Regions from separate parts of the Nocardiopsis sp. NPDC055879 genome, predicted to be linked through region 1. Evidence: riboswitches for the same ligand, from Rfam matches in the RefSeq annotation. Region 1 holds a riboswitch; each other region holds the start of a gene.
The links. Region 1 has a riboswitch for thiamine pyrophosphate ahead of thiO (glycine oxidase ThiO). Riboswitches for the same ligand answer to the same signal wherever they lie in the genome.
Positions count from the first base shown of each region.

Region 2: linked by a shared signal. The riboswitch ahead of ACWGKS_RS24015 (3-oxoacyl-ACP reductase) and the one ahead of thiO (glycine oxidase ThiO) in region 1 are both predicted to bind thiamine pyrophosphate.
Region 3: linked by a shared signal. The riboswitch ahead of ACWGKS_RS03355 (ECF transporter S component) and the one ahead of thiO (glycine oxidase ThiO) in region 1 are both predicted to bind thiamine pyrophosphate.
Region 4: linked by a shared signal. The riboswitch ahead of thiD (bifunctional hydroxymethylpyrimidine kinase/phosphomethylpyrimidine kinase) and the one ahead of thiO (glycine oxidase ThiO) in region 1 are both predicted to bind thiamine pyrophosphate.

Region 1 covers NZ_JBSHCT010000009.1:30,173-35,998, forward strand. The annotation lists gene ACWGKS_RS12250 (DUF418 domain-containing protein) at 1-454, shown strand, start outside; gene ACWGKS_RS12255 (SDR family oxidoreductase) at 522-1,415, shown strand; gene thiE (thiamine phosphate synthase) at 1,534-2,196, opposite strand; gene ACWGKS_RS12265 (Rv2175c family DNA-binding protein) at 2,277-2,636, opposite strand; TPP riboswitch at 2,724-2,835, shown strand; gene thiO (glycine oxidase ThiO) at 2,833-4,035, shown strand; gene thiS (sulfur carrier protein ThiS) at 4,062-4,274, shown strand; gene ACWGKS_RS12280 (thiazole synthase) at 4,278-5,075, shown strand; gene pknB (Stk1 family PASTA domain-containing Ser/Thr kinase) at 5,440-5,826, shown strand, end outside.
Region 2 covers NZ_JBSHCT010000023.1:8,327-14,152, reverse strand. The annotation lists gene ACWGKS_RS24025 (class I SAM-dependent methyltransferase) at 1-1,059, shown strand, start outside; gene ACWGKS_RS24020 (hypothetical protein) at 1,056-1,424, shown strand; TPP riboswitch at 1,621-1,723, shown strand; gene ACWGKS_RS24015 (3-oxoacyl-ACP reductase) at 1,774-2,556, shown strand; gene ACWGKS_RS24010 (LLM class flavin-dependent oxidoreductase) at 2,556-3,890, shown strand; gene ACWGKS_RS24005 (carboxymuconolactone decarboxylase family protein) at 4,149-4,631, opposite strand; gene ACWGKS_RS24000 (GNAT family N-acetyltransferase) at 4,628-5,020, opposite strand; partial or broken gene ACWGKS_RS23995 (pirin family protein) at 5,112-5,826, opposite strand, start outside.
Region 3 covers NZ_JBSHCT010000002.1:253,037-258,862, reverse strand. The annotation lists gene ACWGKS_RS03360 (ABC transporter ATP-binding protein) at 1-1,339, opposite strand, end outside; gene ACWGKS_RS03355 (ECF transporter S component) at 1,342-1,983, opposite strand; TPP riboswitch at 2,058-2,165, opposite strand; gene ACWGKS_RS03350 (transglycosylase domain-containing protein) at 2,241-4,406, opposite strand; gene ACWGKS_RS03345 (alpha-1,4-glucan--maltose-1-phosphate maltosyltransferase) at 5,149-5,826, shown strand, end outside.
Region 4 covers NZ_JBSHCT010000001.1:183,401-189,226, forward strand. The annotation lists gene ACWGKS_RS00760 (glycosyltransferase family 4 protein) at 1-392, opposite strand, end outside; gene ACWGKS_RS00765 (DUF6457 domain-containing protein) at 608-865, shown strand; gene ACWGKS_RS00770 (alanine/glycine:cation symporter family protein) at 1,074-2,492, shown strand; gene thiD (bifunctional hydroxymethylpyrimidine kinase/phosphomethylpyrimidine kinase) at 2,566-3,369, opposite strand; TPP riboswitch at 3,358-3,456, opposite strand; gene ACWGKS_RS00780 (DUF368 domain-containing protein) at 3,524-4,450, opposite strand; gene ACWGKS_RS00785 (acyl-CoA synthetase) at 4,844-5,826, opposite strand, start outside.

The DNA of each region.
Region 1 (5,826 bases):
CGTGTGGGACCTGGCCCCGATCCAGGGGCAGGCGCTGGCCATCCCGCACATGTCGACCGGCCTGTTCTGCGGGCTCGGGTACGTCGCGCTGATCGCCCTGGTGGCGTACCGGGTCCGGGAACGGGGACGAACCCGGGGCATCCTGGTGAGCGCCCTGAGCGCGACGGGGAAGCGCTCCCTCAGCGCCTACCTGGCCCAATCCGTGCTGTGCGCGCCGCTGCTGGCCGCATGGGGCCTGGGGCTGGCCGCGCACATGTCCTCGTGGACGATGTTCCTGTACGCGGTCGGGGTGTGGCTGCTCACCGTGGTGGGCGCCTACGCGCTGGAGCGCGCGGGGCGTCGTGGCCCGGCCGAGGTGCTGTTGCGCCGCCTGACCTACCGGCGCATCACCCGTACGATCGCCCCTGTCACGGGTGGGAACGAGGAGGCTCCCCAAGAGCACACCACCCGCTGACCGATGAGCTCAAAAAGGGGCGTGCCGATGAGCGGCCGGCACGTCCCCATACTCCAGGATGGCTGTCATGGGTGACGATCACATGACAAACCACACCATAGGGGTGACCGGAGCCACGGGAGCGGTGGGCGGGCGCGTGGCCGCCCGGATCGCTCGGCTCGGGTCGACACAGCGATTCATCGTGCGCGACATCAATCGCGCCCCGGAGTACCCGGGCAGCAGCGCGTCGATGGCCGACTACGAGGACGGGGCCGGGTTCACGCGGGCCTGTCGGGGGGTGGACACCCTGTTCCTGGTCTCGGCCACCGAGTCCGAGGAACGAATGGAGACCCACGTCAGCGCGGTGGACGCGGCGGTCGAGGCGGGGGTCTCCCGGATCGTGTACCTGTCGTTCCTCGGTGCGGGCCCGGCCTCGACCTTCACCTTCGCCCGGACGCACTTCTTCACCGAGGCGCACATCAGATCCACCGGTGTGTCCTACACGTTCCTGAGACCGAGCCTGTACCTGGACCTGCTGCCCCATTGGGTGGACGACGAGGGAGTGGTGCGCGGCCCGGCCGGTGACGGTCGGGCCGCGTGGGTGTCCCGGGACGACGTGGCCGACGTGGCCACCGCCGTCCTGACCGACCCCGTGGTGATCGCCGCGTCGGAGCGGACCACCTACGACGTGACCGGCCCGGAGGCGTTGTCGGTGGGCGCCACGGTGGAGAAGCTGGGCAGGCTCACCGGCCGCACCATCCACTACGTGCCCCAGAACTGGGAGGAGGCGCTGGAGTCACGCCGGCGCACCGGAGCCGCGGAGTGGGAGGTCGAGGGGTGGGCGTCGTCGTACGCGGCGATCGCGAACGGGGAGATGGACGTGGTGGCCGATACCGTGCCGAGCCTGACCGGGCACCCGGCGCAATCCATCGAGGGTTTCCTGCGCCGTCATCCGAGCGCGTTGGCGCACGTCGCGGTCTGACATCGGCGGTCTCTTCCCGACCACCGCCGTGCGGAGTGCGCGGTCGAGTTCGGCGGACCCGAGGTGCTGATCCCCGGGAGGTTCCCCGTCACCGGGTCCGGTGAGGCGTCGCCTCGGTTCAGGCCCGCGCGGTGAGCCGTTCCTTGAGGGCGACCGCCGCGGCACGGGGGTCCTCCGCCTCGGTGATGGCGCGCACCACGACGACACGCGAGGCGCCGGCGTCGAGCACCTCGTCGATGGTGGTCAGGTCGATGCCGCCGATGGCGAACCAGGGTCGTTCGGTCCCCAGTGCGGCGGCCTTCTCCACCAGGGCCGGGCCGGCGGCAGGGCGTCCCGGCTTGGTGGGGGTGGCCCAGGTCGGTCCGACGCAGAAGTAGTCGCTGCCGGCTTCCTCGGCGGAGGCCATGGCGGCCTCGACGTCGTTGTTGGATCGCCCGATGACGGGGTCCGCGCCGATGATGTCCCTGGCCATGGACACGGGCAGATCGCGCTGTCCCAGATGCAGAACGTCGGCGCGCACCGCGCGGGCGATGTCGGCGCGGTCGTTGACGGCGAGCAGCGCGCCGTGGCGTTCGCACGCCTCGCGCATGACCTCCAGCGCGGCGAGTTCCTCGCGGGCCTCCAGCCCCTTGTCCCGGAGCTGGACGATGTCCACCCCTCCGGCCAGGGCCGCGTCCGTGAACTCGGCGAGGTCACCGCGCTCGGTACGGGCGTCGGTGCACAGGTACAGAAGGGATGCGTCCAGGCGCTCGCGCAGGCTGGTTCCGTGGTTGGTCCTCACACCCGACACATTAGGCCCTGGTCGTCGAGAGACCCAAGGGCGCACCCCCCGGTGCGCCCCATGGAGCGAACGGCGATCACTCAGAAGGCCATGGCCTGGGCGCGGCGACGCACCTCGGTGCCCCGGTTCTCGCGCATGGCCTGGATCGGGGTCCCCGGAAGGGTGTCGTCCGGTGTGAAGAGCCAGCGCAGAGCCTCCTCGGTGGAGAAACCCGCGTCGGAGAGCAGCACGATGGTGCCGGGCAGCCCCTTGACGAGGTCGTCACCGTCCAGGAAGGCGGCGGGGATGGAGAGTTCTCCCTTGCGAACCACGCCCATGAGGCGGTTCTCGCGGATGAACGTCTTGATCCGGTTCGGGCTGACGCCCAGCGGCTCGGCCGCCTCGCGCAGGGTCAGCCAGTCGCCGACCAGTTCGTCGATGTCGAGGTCTTTGTGTGTCACCCTCCCAATCTGCCACACCCCACCGGCCACCGAGGACCGCCCGAACCCGTGCGGGGTCACCTGGCCTAGGATGGCGGGGAGCGAACAGACATGTCCCGCGGGAGCCGGGTGGACCCGGCTGAGAGGGAGACCGAGCAGTCTCCGACCGCACGAACCTGATCCGGATCATGCCGGCGAAGGGAGGGGAGCGCGCACCATGCGCGACTTCGAGGATTCCCGCTACAGGACCGGTTCCGACACCGATGGTGTGGTCGTCGTCGGTGGCGGCGTCATCGGGAGGGTGGTCGCCTGGCGGGCGGCCCGACACGGTCTGGACGTCACCCTGGTCGAGCCCGATCCCGTCACCGAACCCGCCGACGCGCGTTCCTCCTCCGCCGTCGCGGCGGGCATGCTCACGCCCGCCACCGAGGCGATCTTCGGTGAGGAGGAACTCATGGGACTCGGCGTCCGCTCCGCGCGGATGTACGACTCCTTCGTCGCCGAGGTGGAGGCGGACTCCGCCATGTCGGTGGGCCACCACCGCACCGGAACGCTCCTGGTCGCCTTCGACCGGGACGACCTGGCCGTCCTCGATGAACTCCACGACCTGCAACGACGTCTGGGCATCGCCACCGAGCGGTTGAACAGTCGAGAGTGCCGCCGGTTGGAACCCCACCTGGCCCCTTCGGTGCGGGGCGGGGTCCTGGCCCCAGAGGATCACTCCGTCGACCCCCGCCGTCTACTTCCGGCCCTGGCCCGGGCCGCCGAACGCGCGGGCGCGCGCGAGGTGGCCGGGGCCGTGACCGAGGTCTCCTCCCCCGGTCCCGACGGGGCCCGGTTGGGAGTGCACCTGGCCGACGGCACCGTTCTGCCGACCCACCAGGTCGTCCTCGCCGCGGGTTGCCTGAGCGACCGGATCACCCTGCCCGCGCCGGTGCTGCCTCCGATCCGGCCGGTCAAGGGACAGTTGTTGCGCGCCCGGGTCCGTGAGGGGGAGCCCCCGCTCGTGGAGCGGACGGTGCGCGGCCTGGTCCGCGGCTTCCCGGTCTACCTGGTGCCCCGCGCCGACGGCGAGGTCATCGTGGGCGCGACCCAGGAGGAGCTGGGGTACGACACCGCCCTGACCGCGGGCGGGCTCTGGCAGGTGCTGCGGGACGCGCGCGAACTCGTTCCCGGGGTCACCGAGCTGGAGGTCACCGAGACCTGCGTGGGCCTGCGCCCCGGGTCCCCCGACAACCGACCCCTGCTGGGCCCCACCCGGGTGCCGGGACTGCACCTGGCCGTGGGCCACTTCCGGCACGGGGTGCTGTTGGCCCCCGTGACCGGAGAGGTCATGGTGCGGGCGCTCACGACCGGGGCCCTGCCCGAATACGCGCATGGATTCGCCGCCGACCGGCCGCTGTCCGATGGCGGCGCGTGAGACGAACCGACGACGTGGGAGTGACTGTGGAACTGATCATCAACGGCGAGAGTCGCCAGAGCACGGCCACCACGGTCGAGGCGGTCGTACGCGACCTCACCTCGGCCGGCGACGGGGCGATCCCCGGCGGGATCGCGGTGGCGATCAACGACGAGGTGGTGCGGCGCACCGCGTGGGCCGGCACGGACCTGACGCCGGGCGACCGCGTGGACGTCCTGACCGCCGTACAGGGAGGCTGAACCATGACCGACATCCTCGACACCCGCCCCGATGTCGACACCGTCGAAGACCCCGTGATCATCGCCGGCGTCCCCTTCGGCTCCCGCCTCATCACCGGAACCGGCGGCGCGCCCTCCCTGGAGGTGCTGGAGGAGGCCCTGCTGGCCTCGGGGACGGAGCTGACCACCGTGGCCATGCGCCGGGTCGCCCCGGGCACGCAGGGATCGGTGTGGGACGTCCTGTCCCGCAACGGCATCCGTCCACTGCCCAACACCGCGGGCTGCTTCACCGCCGTGGAGGCCGTGCGCACCGCCAGGCTGGGGCGCGAGGCCTTGGAGACCGACTGGGTGAAGCTGGAGGTCGTCGCCGACGAGCACACGCTGCTTCCCGACCCGGTGGAGCTGTTGGAGGCCGCGGAGACACTCGTGGACGACGGTTTCACGGTGTTGCCCTACACCAACGACGACCCGGTGCTGGCCCGGCGTCTGGAGCAGCTCGGCTGCGCCGCCGTCATGCCGCTGGCCGCTCCGATCGGCTCCGGTCTGGGCATTCGCAACCCGCACAATCTGGAGCTGATCGTCGAACAGGCCGGCGTGCCGGTCATCGTCGACGCCGGCATCGGTACCGCCAGCGACGCGGCCCTGGCCATGGAACTGGGGTGCGACGCGGTGTTGTTGGCCACTGCCGTGACCCGTGCCCAAGACCCGGCCCTGATGGCGCGGGCCATGCGCGACGCGGTCCGGGCCGGTAGGGACGCCCGCCGTGCCGGGCGCATCCCGATCCGGCGGCACGCCCTTGCCTCCAGTCCCGACGTGGTCTGAGCGAAGTACCACTCGACCTGCCCGTCCGAGGTCCGTGTCCGGGCAGGTCGGAGCGGTCGCCGCGGCCCTCGGTCAAGAGCCGGCCGGTGCGGCGCCAAGCGAAGGTTTGGTGTCGTCCCCTACCTTGGATGGAATGTGTGTGCCGTGAGAGGGCACCGCACCCACCGAGACAGCCCAGGCGCGCGCACCCCCCGAGCGCACACGGACGGCCCGTGTGTCGCACAGTGCGGGGCCGCCGCGACCATGAACCGCGGGGCAGAACCGACTCCGGATTCCGCTATCGTGTCGGTTCGACATCTGGTGTCGGGTACGCGCCATCGGCCGCGATCTCCCGCGCTCCCCGCAGCAAGGACACAACTCCGCCGTGGACATGACGACTTCCGACCCGCTTGTAGGCGCGACGCTGGACCGTCGCTACTTCGTCGAGTCCAGGATCGCCGGTGGTGGTATGGCGACGGTCTACGTCGCCCACGACCTCAGGCTGGACCGCAGACTCGCTCTGAAGGTCATGCACCCGTCCCTGGCTCAGGACCCCTCCTTCGTCCAGCGATTCATCAACGAGGCGCACTCCGTCGCCAAGCTCTCGCACCCCAACGTGGTCCAGGTCTTCGACCAGGGCGAGGACCAGGGACACGTGTTCCTGGCCATGGAATACGTACCGGGGCGCACGCTGCGCGACCTGCTCAAGGAGCGCGGCCGGCTGACCGCCCGTCAGGCGCTGAACTTCATGGCCCCGGTGCTGGCCGCCCTG
Region 2 (5,826 bases), on a different contig from region 1:
TCGGAGGGGTTTCCCGCGTGTGCCAAGGGGCTCACGGTCAAAGGGGTGAACACCCTTCAGGTGGATCATCTCTTCGTGGAGCTGTTCACCGCACTCGTCAAGCCCGAGGGCCGGATCGGTGCGATCGTCCCTACGTCCATCGCCACCGGGGCCGGAGCCCAGGAACTCTTCGCGAGCCTGACCCGTGACCGGTCGATCGCTTCCCTGTACGACTTCGAGAATCTGAAGCAGCTGTTCCCCGGGGTCGACGCACGGCAGAGATTCAGTTTGCTGTCGTTGCACGGGGACAAAGCCCCCGTTCCTGTGGCCGACTACGCCTTCTTCCTACATGAGCCGGCCCATCTCGACGACGGAAGTAGGAGCTTCGAACTCACCGCTGACGAGATCGCCCTGCTCAGCCCCAACACGGGTTCGATCCCCCTATTTCAGTCCAGGCGTGACGCCGATCTCACCCTCTCTATCTACCGTCGAATCCCGGTGCTCTGGAAAGAGGGACAACGGGACGGAAATCCATGGGCGATCAGGTTCAAACGTCTGTTTGACATGACCGATGACTCCGGTCTCTTCCGCGACATGATGGGCCTGGAGAAGGAAGGGTGGGAGCTACGGGGTAACGTCTTCGAGCGCGAAAGCCGTCGAATGATGCCACTCTACGAAGCGAAGATGGCTCACCACTTCGACCATCGGTGGAATGGCTTCACCACGGCCGGAGCTCCGCGACAACCGGCCCAGATCGAGAAGGGGCCCCCGCTTACGCGCCGATGCCGCGCTACTGGGTTCCCGGAGAGGATGGTTCCAGACCGGGTCTGGCCACGCGACTGTCGGAGGTCGGGTGGAACAGAGAATGGCTCTACGGTTGGCGTGACATCTGTCGATCGAATGATGAGCGAACCGGGATTCCCGCCTTCCTGCCACGTGTGGCCGTCGGCCACACCTTCCCGCTCATGTTCGTGCAACGGAGACCGCACCTGGTCGCGGCCTTGTGCGCCGTTCAGAGTTGCCTGGTCTTCGACTTCGTCGGCCGCCAGAAGATCAACGGCGCGCACATGTCCCTCATGACCTGGAAACAGCTTCCCGTGCCCACACCCGAGCAGCTGGAACCCCATCTCGGCTTCCTGGTGCCTCGCGTCCTCGAACTCATCTACACCACCCATGACATGGAACCTCTGGCCAGGGACCTCGGCCACGAAGGCCCACCCTTCCCGTGGGACGAAGAACGCCGTGCGACCATCCGCGCCGAACTGGACGCCTACTGCTTCCGCCTCTACGGGCTCGACCGGCAGGAGGTGGACTATGTCTTGGAGACCTTCCAGACGGCCAAGGGCGGCCTGAAGAACAACGAGATCGCCAGGTTCGGAACCTACCGAACCAAGGAGTTGGTCCTGGACGCCTTCGATGGTCTGACGGACGTGGCGATCCAATAGAAGCCCTGGAGACCGCAGCGGAAGTCTGGGCCCGGACCACCCCACCCGGGCGTCGACGTGTGCTCGGGAGCATTCCCTTGCCCGTCGACGTGGAGGGGCACCAACCGGCCGGCTCCCCGAAGGTGCGATCGCCGAGCGGGAGGCGAGCGCGGCACCGGCCGGTGGCCCGAGAGGGTGCCTATGGGCTACCTTGATCGGCAGTGACACGGGGTGCCCTGAATCCACTGATCAGGGCTGAGATGACACCCGTCGAACCTGATCCGGGTCATACCGGCGAAGGGATGTCCGTACATGGCCGGTGGTATCGGTGGCCGAAGGGACGCCTTCGCCCATGCCAGAAAGGCCACCGATGAGTTCTTCCCGCACCGCACTCCCCATCGACCAACAGACGGTCGTCGTCACCGGCGGGGCCCGAGGGCTCGGGTCCCGGCTGGTCCAGGCCTTCCTGGGGCAAGGCGCCCGAGTGGTGATCAACTACCTCCACAGCGCAGAAGCGGCTCGCGAGCTCGCCGCCACCCACCCCGACCGCGCCCTGGCCGTGCGAGCGGACGTACGCGACCCCGAACAGGTCGCCTCGATGGTCCAGACCGCAGAGGGCCATTTCGGCTCCTCCGTCTCCACCGTCGTCAACAACGCGCTCGCCGACTTCTCCTTCAACGGCGACGCACGACCCCACGCCGACACGCTCACCCCACAACACCTCGACCAGCAGTTCAGCGGTACCGTCCACGGCGCACTGAACACCGTCCAGGCGGCCCTGGCCTCCATGCGCGGCCAAGGGTTCGGCCGGGTCATCAACGTGGGCACCAACCTGTTCCAGCACCCGGTCGTCCCCTACCACGACTACACAGCGGCCAAGGCGGCGCTGCTGTCGCTGACCCGCACGCTCGCCCACGACCTGGGACCCGACGGCATCACCGTCAACATGGTCTCCGGTGGTCTGCTGCGCACCACCGACGCCAGCTCCGCCACCCCCGAGAGCGTCTTCGACATGATCGCCTCCTCCACACCGCTGCGCCGGGTCACCACACCGGCCGAGTTCGCCGACGCGGCCCTGTACTTCGCCTCTCCCTGGGCGCGCGCGGTCACCGGTCAAAACCTCGTCGTCGACGGCGGGCTGGTGATGAACTGATGACCGCCGCTTCCGCGCCTGACCAGGCCCCCGATCGCCGGATGCACCTCAACCTGTTCATCTTCGGCTGTGGCCACCACAAGGCCGCCTGGCGTCACCCCGACTCGCCGGCCGAACGGATCGGTGACATCACCTACTTCGAAGAACTGGCCCGCACCGCCGAACGCGGCCGCTTGGACGCGGTGTTCTTCGCCGACGGCCACGCCACGGGCGACGTCGCCGGTGGCCCGTGGTGGTTCCTCGAACCGTTGACCGCTCTGGCGGCCATGAGCCGGGCCACCCGGCACATCGGTCTGGTCAGCACCGTCTCCAGCACGTTCTACACGCCTTTCCACGCGGCACGCCTGCTGGCCTCCCTGGACCACATCAGCGGAGGCCGAGTGGGCTGGAACGTGGTGACGTCCATGTTCGACACCGAGGCCCGTAACCACGGATACGAGCGGATGCCCGCGCACCAGGAGCGCTACGCGCGAGCCGAGGAGTTCGTGGAGGTGGTGCTGGGGCTGTGGGACTCCTGGAGCGACGAGGCCTTCCACTACGACCGGGAGGGGGTCTTCGCGGACCCGGACCTGGTGCGCCCCATCGGCCACCGGGGAGAGCACTTCCAGGTCGACGGTCCGTTGAACGTGCCGCGCCCGGTACAGGGCAACCCGGTGCTGTTCCAAGCGGGTTCGTCGGAACAGGGACGCACGCTGGCGGCCCGCCGCGCCGAGGCCATCTACTCCGTGGCCTATGACCTGCCCAGCGCCCAGGACTACTACGGCGACGTCAAGGCGCGGATCCGTCGGGCGGGCCGCGACCCCGGGTCCGTCGCCATCATGCCCGGACTGGTCACCTACGTCGGTTCCACCGAACGGGAGGCCCAAGACAAGCAACGTGAACTGGACGAACTGCTGCCGACCGAGGAGTCATTGCAGCAGCTGGGGCTGTTCACCGAACAGGACTGTTCCGATTGGGAGCTGGACGCGCCGGTTCCCGAGCTGCCGCCACTGGAGGAGTTCACCGGTCCCAAGGGACGCTACGAGACCATCTTGCGCATCATCGACTCCGAACGGCCCACGGTGCGGCAACTGCTGGGCCGTCTGGCCGCCGGCGGCGGACACTGCACCATGGTCGGAACGCCCGAGCAGATCGCCGATCGGATGACCCGGTGGTACGAGAACGGTGGCGCGGACGGGTTCAACCTCATGCCGCCGTCGTTGCCGGGCGGGATCGAGGACTTCGTGGACCATGTGGTTCCCGTCCTGCAACAGCGAGGGCTGTTCCGTCGCGAGTACGAGGCGGACACGCTTCGGGGCCATTTGGGTCTGGAACGGCCGCCGTCACCGCACTGAATACGGGAGGGAGGTCAGGGAGGTGGGAGGCCTGAGGAGCCGTCCTCGACCTGTCCGGACCTCCCTGCCATAGGAGAGGCGCGCGGCAGCAATCGTCTCAGGGCTGCTGAGCGCCGGCAGACCCCCGTGTCGGGAGCCTCGTTCGGATGTGACCGCCTTGCTCCGAACCTTGGGTGCCGAGCACGTCACCCTGTTGGAGAAGGTGGGCTTTCCGGAAAAGGGGACCCACCGCTGTAGCGCTTTTTCGGGAGGAGGGCGTTACAGCGGTGGAAATCGCTTTCCCTGTCGTGTGATCACGGGATGACCACTGGCGATCGAGACCCGGTTGAACGCGTTGATGAGCGCGGTCGTCCACTCCACCGCGGAGATCTGTGCGGTGGTCAGGTGGGCGGCCGCACGGGCGTTGATCTCCTGCCGGTCGACGGCGGGGTCGATGACGGTGAGGGACTCCGCCAGGAGCAGCGCGGCCTTTTGCATGTCGGTGAACACGCCGGCTTCACGCCAGGACGGCAGCACGTCCAGGACACTCTGCTTCACCCCGGCCTTGCGGGCCTTGGGAACGTGGATGCTCAGGCAGGTCGGGCACCCGTTGATCTGGGAAACCCGGACGTTGATCAGCTCGATGGTGTCATCGCCCAGACCCGCCTCGTGCGAAGCGGCCCGGGAGGCCACAGCCGCCTTGCCGAGCGCCTTGTACACAGTGGGGTGTTCCTTGTCGATGTAGGGACGCTCCGCGCTCATGCCTGCTCCTCGGTCGTCTTCTGGACCAGGGCCAGGTCCGCGGGCCTGGGCTTGCGGAACCTGCCGCCCTGGGCCGTGTACTCCTCGCCGTGTTCCTTCAGGTGCTTGGCGAACAGTGGGCACACGGGGACGACGGTGATGTTCCTGCGGACGCTGTCGGCCAGCGCCTCGCGCAGCAGGAGTCCGGCCAGACCCCGTCCACCGAACTCCGGTGAGACCTCGGTGTGGAAGAAGACGCGCTCACCGTCGCCCTCCGGTGGGTCGACGAAGTCGGCGCGGCCGGCGAGGGTGCCGTCTTCCAAGGTCACGGTGTAGGCGCTGATGGCGCGCGTTTCGTCAAGGGCGATATGCACGACGGCGCCGGTCTTGTCGGTCTGTGGTTCGGTCAAGGTGAAGACCTCTCTGGGGATGCTGCCGGGCCGGTCGGTGGCGCACACGACGGCGCCCCGGCCCGGTGGGATCGGTGTTCGGCGGTGTGGATCAGTCCTGGGACCGCGCGTGGGGCGGCGGGTTCTTCCTCGGCCGCATCCGAACCTGGGGCAGGTCGGGGGCCGGGAGCCATCCCATGCCATCGCGGTTCTTTCCCGGGCCGCCGTGCCCCACGTAGCCTTCGACGCGCCCGAACCGCTCGCCGCGCTCCTGCCATTCCTCCCGGTACCGCCGGATCTCCTCGGTGGTGCGGCCCAGGAAGTTCCACCACATGACGAGCTCCTCGGCGAAGGGGGCGCCTCCCACGAGCACGAGCCGGGCCGGTTCGTCGCCGTCGTTGGCGATACGCAGCTTCTGGCTTCCCACCCCCGGTGTAGCCCACGGCGTCCTTGGGAACGCGCACGCCCTCCAGTGTGATGGCCTCGCCCGTGTCCACCAGCAGGCCGTGCTCGAACCCGGACTGGACCGCCAGGTCCAGGGTCGCGCCGGGATCGAGCCTGATCTCGGCGCCCACCAGCGGCGAGTACATGCTCACCGGGGACTGTGAACCCAGCAGTGAACCGAGGAAGACGAGCGCGGACCCGCCGTCGAAGGTGACGGGCTCGGGGACATAGTGCTCGAACTCCCGGCCCTGCCGGTTGCGCGCCTCCTCGGGGAGGGCGATCCAGAGCTGCACCCCATGGAGCCGGCGGGTGTCAGGGGTAGAGGTCTCGGAGTGACAGATGCCGGCACCCGCCGTCATCAGGTTCATCTCACCGGGAAGGAC
Region 3 (5,826 bases), on a different contig from region 1:
CCAGGGCCAGGACGTCGGGGGCGTGCAGGGGGCCGGAACTGAGCGCGGTGGCCACCGACAGACGGCGTTTCTCCCCGCCCGAAAGCGTGTACGGGTGCACGTTCGCCAGATGGGTCAGCCGCAGCCGTTCCATGAGTTCACCGACCCGGCCCTCGGTCTCCGTATCGCTCAGACCGGCCCGCAGCGGGGCGAACCGGAGTTCGTCGCGGACCTCGGTGGTCACGAACTGGTCCTCGGCGTGCTGGAAGACGGTGCCCACGTGGCGGGCCAGCCGTCGGGCCGGCCAGCGGACCAGTGGACGCCGGTCGATCTCCGCCAGGGTCCCGCGCGGCACCACCCGACCACGGTGCGGTTTGGTCAGGCCCGCCAGCAGGGTCAGGAGGGTGGACTTGCCCGCTCCGTTGGGCCCGGTCAGCGCGGTGACGGCCCCCGCGGGCACGGTCAGGTCCACGTCTTCGAGGACGGTGCGCGGGGCGGCCGCCCGCACGCCCAGTTGGAAGGGGGTCCGCGCCGTCACACCCCGCGCCGCCAACATGGGCGCTCCCCCGGGGGCCGAGGGTAGGTCCGGTGAGGGTTCCTCTCCGGGTACCCACACCCCCTGTTCGGCCAGGGACCTCCCGTGCTCGGCGAAGACCTTCGCCGGCGCCCCGTCGGCGATCACGCCACCGCCGGGTTCGACCACCACCACACGGTCCACCAGGTCCATGACCTCGGCGACGCGGTGTTCGACCAGAACGAGGGTCGCCTCGCTCTCGGTGAGCAGGCGGGCCAACAGGTCCCGGACCAGCGCGCCCCCGACCGGATCGAGGTTGGCGGTGGGCTCGTCCAACAGCAGCAGACGCGGTCGCATGGCCAGTGCCCCGGCGATGACCAGGCGCTGCTTCTCCCCACCGGACAGGGCACCGGTGGAGTGGCCGATCCCATAGGGGAACCCGACCTCGACCAGGGCACGTTCGACCCGCGACCAGATCTCGTCCGGTGCCACCCCCAGGTTCTCCGGGCCGAACGCCACGTCGTCGCCGGCGCGCGCCATCACCAGCTGGGCCTCGGGATCCTGCGCGACCAGACCCACACCGCCGCGCCCCCGGGAGGCGGGCTCGCCGTCCACCCGGAGCAGGCCCTCCTGGTCGCCACCGATGGCGCTGTCGGGCCCGGTGAGACCGGCCAGGGCGTGCAACAGGGTGGACTTGCCCGCGCCGGAGGCGCCCAGCAACAGGACCCGCTCCCCGGGTTCGATGAGCAGGTCGACGCCGCGCAGGGCGTGGGCGGCGCGGCCCGCGTGCTTCCATCCCCAGCCGGAGAGTTCCACACGCGCGCCGCGCGCGTTCGTGCCGGCCATGGTCAGCCCTTGGCCGAGGGGAAGGGTGCCAAGGCCCCGGACCGGGCCAGGGCGGTGGTGAGCAGGCGTCCGCCGACCCCCGCGATCAACGCGCCGCTCACCAGGACCAGGCCGCCGTAGACGAGCTGGTGCGACAGCGGCCAGGTGGCGTAGTAGACGACGGCGTCACGGATGGCCGGGGAGATCCCGGCGAGGGCACCGGCCAGCGCGGCCACGCCCATGCCCCAACGGCGGTAGAGGAAGAGCAGGAAGACCAGCTCGGGCAGCAGCCCCTGCATGGCGCCCTCCAGGACCACCGTGACGCCCCATTGGGAGCCCAGCAGCGCGGAGACCGAGGCCGCGGTGATGGAGGTGAGCACGGCCGCGCCGGACCGTCGGATGATCAGCCCGCCGAGGACTCCCGGAAGCAGCCAGACCCCGTAGAGGATCGCCTGTGCCGGGGGGAAGAGCACGAACAGCGGTCCGGTGATCGTCCAGACCACGCCCCACAGCCAGAACACCACCCCCACCGCGGCGCCGAGTACGGCGGCCACCACGATGTCCACGGTGCGCCAGGCCCCGAACTCGGCGCGGATCCAGTCCTTGATCCGGCCGAGAAGTCCACGACTCGTACCGGCGTGCCCGGCTCCGGTGTCGATACCCATCGAAATGAGGTCCCTTCGTCGAGGTCGACGAGGGGAATGCGGCCGAGAGCGTCTCCCGCGCCGGCGGCACGGAGATGACGGATTCCACGACTTCCTTCGCCGGCATGACCCGGATCAGGTGTGTAAGGGTCTGCGGTCCGATGCCGCACTCTCAGCGCTCACGCGCTCCCCTGTCGGTTCTCCTCCATTATGCGTCAACAAGGAGGGCCGTGGGATGTTTCCATCCCACGGCCCGATTCTTCCGACTCCATCGCAGGTCAGGCCTCGGTGTCGGATTCGTCGTCCTTGGACTTCGGTGGCTCGGCGTCCGGGTTGCCGAAGGCCCCGGGCGAGCCCGCGAAGTCCTCGGCCTCCAGTTCGGCGGTACCGCCCCGCATGCTCTCCTGCCAGATCGGGCCGGGCAGGCTGCCCCCGTAGACGATGCCGTAGTAGCGGCCACCGATGGTCACGCCCTGCAGCGGGTTCGCCTCGCCGCCGCGCACGTCGCCGACGACCACGGCCGAGGAGAGGTTCGGGGTGTACCCGGCGAACCAGGCGTAGGCCGCGCCGTCGGTGGTGCCGGTCTTGCCCGCGACCGGTCGCCCGAGGTCCAGACCATTGGCGGTGCCGCCCTTGAAGGGCTGCTGTAGCAGGTGGTTGACCCCGTCCGCGGTCTGCTTCTTCACCGCTCGTTCGCAGTGGGAGTCGGCGGTGACCCGTTCACCGGTGCCGTCGTCCCGGATCGCCCGGACCGGGCGCGGCTCGCAGCGGGTGCCACGAGCGGCGAAGGTCGCGTAGGCGTTGGCCACGTTCAGCGGGGACACCTCCTGGTCGCCCAGGGTGAAGGAGCTCCACACCCCGAGGTCGCCACCGTCGGCGCGGTGTATCCCGACCGCCTCGGCGGTCTCGGAGGTCTCGCACAGGCCGACCCGACGCTGCAGCTGGGCGAAGTAGGTGTTCACCGACCCCTTGGTCCCGCTGAGCATGTTGTGGCCGCCCTCGTCGCTCTCACCGGCGTTGCGGACGTTCCAGGACGACATGGTGCCGCCCTCGCAGTTGACCATGCCGCCGACCGACATGCTCTTGGGCGAGTTGAAGCTGGTGCCGTACCCCAGGCCCTTCTCCAGGGCCGCGGCCAGGGTGAAGGCCTTGAAAGTCGACCCGGCCTGGAATCCGCTGGAACCGCCGTCGGCCTGGTCCACGGCCAGGTTGATCGAGGTGGTGCCGACCTTTTCGTCGTCGAACCCGTAGCGCAGGTTCTGGGCCAGGGCTCGCACGCGGCCCGAACCGGGCTCGACCATGGCCTGGGCGGAGAACTTGGTGGAGTCCTCGTGCGGGACCCGGCGGTCGATGGCCTCTTGGGCGGAGTCCTGCGCCGCTCGAAGCAGACTGGTCTGGACGGTGAAGCCGCCCCGGGAGATGCGCTGTTCGCGCTCGGCCTTGGTGTCGCCCAGCAGGTCGGATTCGAGGAGCCAGCGCATCGTGTAGTCGCAGAAGAACGGGTACTCGCTCTCGGCGCAGCTGCCCCCGCGCGGCGTGGCGTCCACTCCCAGGCCCTTCTCCTTGTGCGCGGCGGCCTCTTCGGCGTCGAGGTGTCCGGTGGCGACCATCCGGTCCAGCACGAGATCGCGGCGTTCCCTGGTCTCATCGGGGTTGTTGATCGGGTCGTAGTACGAGGGCGCTCGAACCAGACCGGCCAGTGTCGCGGCCTGCCCGGGGTCCAGTTCGGCGGCGGAGGTCGAGAAGTACCGTTCGGCGGCGACCTCGACTCCGTGCGCGCCGGCCCCGAAGTAGGCCAGGTTGAGGTAGCCCTGCAGGATCTCGTCCTTGGTGTAGCGGTCCTCGATGTCGATCGCGTAGCGCAACTCGGTGAGTTTGCGGGTGATCGTCCGGGCGCTGGCCTGGTCGACCTCTTCCTCGGTTTCGGCGGTCTCGATGAGGAGATTCTTGACGTACTGCTGGGTGATGGTCGAACCACCCTGTGTGTTCCCCTGGGCGGTGCGGATGGCGGCGCGGAGGACACCGCGCAGATCGAGGCCGTTGTGCTCGTAGAAACGGTCGTCCTCGATCGCCATCAGGGCCGTGCCCATCCAGGGGCTCATCTCGTCGAGGTCGACGACATCGCGTTCGCGTTGGGCGACCTCGCCGAAGGGCTCCCCCGAGTCGTCGGTGAGCAGGACGCGCGACGACGGGTACGGAACGTCGAGGTGGTTCGGCAGGGACATGAACCCCGCGGCGGCGTCCCTGGCCACGATCCCGGCACCGCCGACCAAGGGTATGACCAGGGCCGCCGACAATAGCCCGGCGATGAGGCCGAGTCCGGACAGACGCAGGATCGCCTCGCGTCGTTCCTTGCCGCCGCCCCCTTCCAACTTCGCGGTTCCGCCCTCCACCAGGGCTCGGGCTCTGTCCCCGAACCGACCAATACGGCTGGACTCCGTCACGTCGCCCCCTACGGCCGTGTGCGGCCCGGTGCCACGTGGCACCGGGCACTGCGTCGACCACACTCGCAGTCGGCCCGCAAAGGGAACTCCGTCAAATCGGGCGTGTCACCGAAAAGCTTCCTCAATCCCCGGCAAAGCACCCAGAAACGCCACAGCACGGCCACAGTGGACTGTTCACGAGGAACCAGTCGCAATTAATCTCGACATCAAGACGAGAGTCCCGACGAATCAGCCGGCGCGAGAAGCGCTTCCCCCGAATACGTGACAATTGATCCCTGTGGGTCACAACGGACACATGGGGATGTCCGGAATACGCCTCGCCCTGCCCGGCGCACATTCGTTCATCCCTACCCGCATGGACCTCGTGCACAACATGGGAGAAGAATTTACCGACTTTTCACGAAGAGGCACGGGAAAGCGACTACAGAAACCCCAGAATCCACAGTGGCGAACTGCCCGGTTTGCGAGGTTTCCCAGGGTGAAACCCGACAAATACCAGGTCCATCCCACCGAGGCCAGTGTGATGAGGATCACATTAATTATCCGGCCCCGACACTCTTCCAAACCCCACTAGAGGACCGACGATAGACAGCGGAGGGCACCGAAGCCGCAATCTGGACAGTTTCCGATCCAGCACTTCGTTGACCCCGTTCTTCGTTGGATTAAATTCCGATTAATTCCGCACGCGAGTCGCCGCGTGCTGCCCCATAACGCCCGAACCACGACAATGACGGTGTAGCCAGTGATCGGACGACTGCCCATCCTCGATATCTCTCCAGAGAACGTTCTCGGCCCGGTGAAGGCGGTGCCCGAAGAACGTTTCACCGTCGGCGCGACGGTGATCCGCGAAGGGCACGATTCCCTCGCCGCGGGCGTCGTCGTCCACTCACCCGAAGGGCGCCGACGGCCCCTTGTCCCGATGCGGGAGAAATCCCCCGGAACCGACCGCTACGAAGCCGAGATCAGCCTGCCCGCCGAGGGACAGTGGTCCTTCTCCATCGAGTCGTGGAGCGACCCCTTCACCACCTGGCTGCACGTCGCCCGCGTGAAACTCCCCCTCGACACCGACACGGACCTCGTCCTGGAGGAGGGCGCCCGCCTACTGGCCAAGGCCGGCCGCCGCGTCCCCCGCAACCGCGACCTGGCCAGGGCCGCCAAGGTTCTGCGTGACACCTCCCTGACCCCCATGGAAGCCTTCGAGGCCGCCGTCACCGACGACGTCGTCTCCGCAATGGAGCACGACCCCGTCCGTGAGCTCGTCACCAGGTCCAAGCGGACCAAGGTCGTCGTACACCGCGAACGCGCCCTGTTCGGTTCCTGGTACGAGTTCTTCCCCCGCTCGGAGGGCGCCCAGGTCGACACCGCGCCCGGCCAGGAGCTCTCCGGCACCTTCGCCACCGCCGCCAAACGGCTGCCGGCC
Region 4 (5,826 bases), on a different contig from region 1:
ACGGTCGGCAGCGCCCAACGTCGCGCCACGTCCACGGCGGCGGCACCGAAGAGGGTGGGGGAGGCCAGGTGGACCACGTCGGGGGCGAAGGCGCGCAGGGCGGCGGTCATCGCCCGCCGCAGGGGCAGGCCGACCGCGAAGTCCCGGTACACGGGCAGGGGGACGGCGGGCAGTCGTACCACCGGGAACCCGGCGTACGAAGTGGGTCCGCGACCGGGCGCCAGCACCACGGCCTGGTGGCCCTCGGCGGCCAGGTGCTCCAGCACCCGACACACGGAATTGGTGACTCCGTTGACCTGGGGCAGGAACGACTCGGTCACGACGGCCACCCGAAGAGGGCGGCCCGGTGGGGTGTTCGGGAAGGTGTCGACGAGCGGGGTCATGGGGGACATGCGAACGGGCTCCCAACGCCGGAATATCGCTGCTCCCGACGCTAGGCTCGGAGTGTGAACCGGGGTCGCAGCCCGAGCGAACCCGCCCCGTCGGAAGGGGGAGGGTTGGAGGATCGGGCGGTGACCAGGCGTGTACGGTCGTCTGGCCGTCGCGTGACCCCAGGATGGCATGATCACCGAAAACGTTGCAGGACACACCTTTGAGGAGTCGAGCGGTGACCCTGGTGGAATGGTCGAAGCTGGTGTTCGAGGAGCTCGAACTGTCCGGGAGCGAGCCGCTCCAGAAGGCCGACGTCGACAGGATCCTCGATCTGGCCCGAGACGCCGCGCACTCCGTCGCCCGCCCCGCGGCGCCGCTCACCACCTATCTGTTGGGTGTGGCGGTCGGTAGGGGAGCGGACCCGGAGGAGGCCGCGGCCGCGCTCAGCAGGCTCGCGCTGGCCCACGCCGAGGACGACGACAAGGCGGACTGAGGGTGCGCCCCGTCGCGCACCCGAGGTGACACCGGCGCGGCGCAACGTTCATGTCGAACACATGTGATTCGTTCGTTACGCGTCAGTGTCATTCTTTGCCGATATCGAAATGCACCCACCTGTGCCGATGTGACTCCGCGAACAACGGTCCCTCTGTTCCACCCTCGGATCTCTCGGCCCCACGCACTCACCGAAAGGGAGATCCCCTGTGGACCAACTCCTTGAGATGGCCGGCATCATCAGCGACGTCATCTGGGGACCCTTCGTCCTCATTCCGTTGTTGTTGGGTGTCGGTGTCTTCCTCACCATCCGGCTGCGCCTCCTTCAGCTGCTCAGGCTCCCGCACGCCCTTTGGCTCGCCCTCGTCCGTCGCAAGGAGGACTCCTCCGTCGAGGGCGACATCTCCCACTACCAGGCACTGAGCACCGCGCTCGCCGCCACCGTCGGCGTCGGTAACATCGCGGGCGCCGCGCTGGCCATCGGTGTCGGTGGCCCGGGCGCGCTGTTCTGGATGTGGTTCATCGGCATCTTCGGTATGGCCACCAAGTACAGCGAGGCCCTCCTGGGGGTGAAGTACCGCCGCACCGACGCCAAGGGTGAGCAGAGCGGCGGCCCGATGTACTACCTCAAGTACGGGATCAAGGGTGGGCTCGGCACCTTCCTCGGTGTCGCCTTCGCGGTCTTCGGCGCCATCGCGGCCTTCGGTATCGGTAACGGCACCCAGGCCAACACCGTGGCCCAACAGGTCAGCAGCGTCACCCCGCTGGAGCCGTGGGTCATCGGCCTCGCTCTGATGATCCTGTCCGGCGGAGTGATCCTCGGTGGCATCAAGAGCATCGGTCGTGTCGCCTCCGGCCTCGTGCCGATCATGATCATCGGTTACGTCGGCATCTGCCTCGTCGTGCTCATCGCCAACTGGCAGTCGCTCCTGCCCGCCTTCCAGCTGGTGTTCACCGACGCCTTCACCGGGACCTCCGCCGTCGGCGGTTTCGCGGGCGCCGGTGTCATGCTCGCCATCCAGATGGGCTTCGCCCGCGGCATCTTCTCCAACGAGTCCGGGCTGGGCACCGGTGGTATCGCCGCCGCCGCGGCCAAGACCAAGGAGCCGGTCCGTCAGGCCATGGTCTCCATGACCCAGACCTTCATCGACACCATCATCGTGGTGAGCATGACCTGCCTGGTCATCATCGTGACCGGTGTGTGGCAGGGAGACGAGGCCGAGGACGGTTCGCTGCTGACGTCGCAGGCCATGACCGAGGGGCTGGGTGCCATCAGCCCCACCTTCGGTACCGCGGGCGCCTACGTCGTCGCGGCCTCCGTGGCCGTCTTCGCCTTCAGCACCCTGCTCGGCTGGGCCTACTACGGTGAGCGGTGCGTGGAGTTCCTGGGCGGACGCAAGCTGGTCCTGCCCTACCGACTCATCTTCATCGTCATCATCTTCATCGGTTCGGTCGCCAGCCTCGACTCCGTCTGGCTGTTCAGCGACATCGCCAACGGCCTGATGGCGCTGCCGAACCTGGTGGGGTTGCTCCTGCTGTCCCCGGTCATCGTGGCGGAGAGCAAGAGGTTCTTCGGTCACCCCGATTGGCGTAACCCGGACGCGGTGATGGACGACGTCCAGCGCTAGCCGACTCGCACGCCCCACGGGGAGAATATGAAGGGGGGACCGGTCCGCACGGGCCGGTCCCCCCTTCGTGTGATCACCACCAGGCGTGGAAATGGTGCACGGGGCCCTGGCCGCCGCCGGCGTCGATCTCGTCGGCGTGGCGCAGCGCCTCGGTCAGCCAGGTCTTGGCGTCGGCCACGGCGGTGGCCACGTCCGGGCGTTGGGGGATCAGCGCGGCGATCGCGGAGGACAGGGTGCAGCCGGTGCCGTGGGTGTTGCGGGTCGCCACGCGCGTGGCGCTCAGCTCGACCGGGGCGGACTCCCCGTCGACCAGCAGGTCGACGCTGTCGGTCCCCGCCAGGTGCCCGCCCTTGAGCAGGATCCGACGCGGCCCCAGCTTCAAAAGCCTCTCGGCCTGGGAGCGCATCGTGGCCAGGTCCGTGGCCTCCTCCTCGTCGAGCAGGTCGGCGGCCTCCGGCAGGTTCGGTGTGAGGAGGTCGGCGCGCGGCAGCAGTTCACCGCGCAGCGCCTCCATGGCCGAACGCTCCAACAACCGGTCGCCGCTCTTGGCGACCATCACCGGGTCCACCACCACGTTCGACAGCCCGTGCCGGTCGATCGCGGCGGCCACGGCCTCGGTGACCTCGGCGGTGCCCAGCATGCCCACCTTGACCGCGTGGACCGTCGCGTCCTCGAACAGCGTCTCCATCTGGTCGACGACGAATGAAGCGGGGACACCGTGAACCCCGGTGACCCCGCGCGTGGACTGGGCGGTCAACGCCGTCACCACGCTCATCCCGAAGACCCCGTGGGCGGAGAACGATTTCAGGTCCGCCTGGATGCCGGCGCCCCCACTGGGGTCGCTTCCGGCGATGGACACGACGTTGTACACGCTCATCGGCGTTCCTTCGCTAGTACGAACTAGGGCAGGTTCGACGGGTGTGCTCTCAGCCGGGTCGTTTCCCCGGCACCCCGCGCCGTCGGGGTCGAAGCGCGGTGAAGCGCTCGCTCGACCCCGACTCGGTATGTGGTTGTGGGTACGACTCTAAGGGTCAGACGGAGACGCTCTCGTGGCCGGCCTCGACCTCACGCTGGAGCCGCTTGCGGCGCTCCCACAGGATGGACACCACGATGATGGCGAAACCGGCCACCATCAGGGCGACCGTCAACGGGACCTCGGTGGGAGCGAGGATCTCTCGGTCCTCGCTCTGCCAGGGCCACAGGGCACGCAGCGAACCCGCCATCAGGCCGGTCAGGACCACCAGGGTCAAGTGGTGGAAGTTCTCCAGGAAGTACTGGAGGACCTTGACGAAGAGCGCCAGGCCGGTGAGCGCGCCGAGGGCGAAGGCACCGATGTAGACGAAGTCGAGGTTCTCCAACGCGTCCTTGCTCGGAGTGTACAGACCGACGGCCAACAGGATGAAGGAACCGGAGACGCCCGGCAGGACCAGCGCGCAGATCGCTACCGAGGCGACGAGGAAGACCACCACCGGGTGCGGGGGCAGGTTGGCGCCGGGGAGACTGGTCAGGAAGAACGACAGTACGGCGAAGACCAGGGCCAGGAGGTAGTGTCCGGCCTTCCATGACTTGCCCGCGCCGGTGTAGGGGATCCACAGACAGGCGAGCACCAGACCGAAGAAGATCGCGTATGCGTACTGGGTGTACTCCTCCACCAGCGGGGCGATGAGCAGCAACGCTCCCACCAGGGCCACCGCCATGCCGATCAGGGCGGGGACGAGGACGGACCAGTCCACCTGACGGAACTGTTCCATGGCGCGGTCCTTGCCGCGGCCACGGGGCACGTCGGTGACGTAGCGCTTGATCCCGCTGACCATGTGGCCCGCGCCACCGATCAACTGGTCGTAGAGGCCGACGATGAGCGCGACGGTGCCGCCGCTGATACCGGGAAGTGCTTCGGAGGTGCCCACGGCCCCGCCGCGCACCGCGTTGAAGATGTAGGAGCCTACTGAGTTGGCCATGAATGCTCGGGCGCGTCTTCCGGGGAGCCGGGAAGGGGGCGCCGTCCTCCGTCCTGATGGTGCCGCCGGTCCCGTATCCACGGTGGACCGGACGGTCAAAGGGGTGCTTGGGTCGGCACGGACCTCGATGAACCCGCCGATGGTACGGTCCCGGGCCCAACATCGAGGTTCGTCACTCCGGCCACACGATGGGGGAGGGGGACCGCGAGCCCCGGGCCGGCTGTGGCCATTCTAGTGCCGTCGGCGAGGGCGGAAGGCGTCCCGGAGCTGTCCTGGAGGCATCGAAAGGACGCCGAAACCACGTTTCGGCTGCTTGGTGGCGTACCGACTCGGAGACCGAAATGAGAGGTACCACAGAGGGAGGATGAGGAGACCTCCCGGAGCCCCCGTGGGTCACCGCGATTGAGGGCTGGGGGTACCTTCCCCGGCCACCGAAGCGGCCCAACGGTAGTCCTGTTTGCCCACGGCGGTGCGCCGGACCCGGTCCACGAAGTGCACCGTCCGGGGCACCTTGAACCCGGCCAACCGAACCCGGCAGTGGGCGCGCAGCGCCTTCTCGTCCGGGCTGCCGCCGGGGGCCAACGAGACCAGGGCCGTGACCCGCTGACCGAGGTTCTCGTCCGGAGCGGGCACCACGATCACGTCGTCCACCGACGGGTGGGCCTTGAGCACGGCCTCCACCTCCTCGGGATACACCTTCTCCCCGGCGGTGTTGATGACCACGCTGCCCCGACCCAACAGGACGATCGAACCGTCCGTGGCCCGGGTCCCGTAGTCGCCCGACAACGCCCAACGTCGCCCCTCGGCGTCGGTGGGAAAGGTGCGAGCGGTGGCGATGGGATCGTTGTAGTAGCCCAAGGGGATCCGTCCGGTCCGCGCGATCCGTCCGACCCGCGGCGACCCCGGCCGCAACGGACGCAACGCCTCGTCGAGCACCGAGATGCTGCCACCCATGGTGAAGCTGCGACGGTCGGTGGTGTCGGCGACGGTGGCCGCCTCGTCGGGTGCGGTCGCCGAACCGCACACACCCGTCTCCGAACCCCCGTAGGAGTCGGCCAGGGCCACGTCCTCGCGCCAGGCCTTCCACAGGTTGCGCACCGCCGGGGTCAACGGGGTACCACCGGAACGCACCGAGGTCAGGTCCGGGCACAGCTCGGGTTCGGTGAGCAGGTGCCGCGCCAGTGGCCGCGCCATCGCGTCACCCACCAGTTGGAGCGCGTGTACGCCCTCGCGGTGCGCCAGTTCCAGCACACGGTCCGGCCTGAAGCTGCGGTCGGTGGACAGCACCACGCGCTTGCCGCACAACAACATGCTCAACGCGTGCCACTGCCCGGCCGCGTGCATGACCGGACCCAGGACCAGCATGCGCTGCGGGA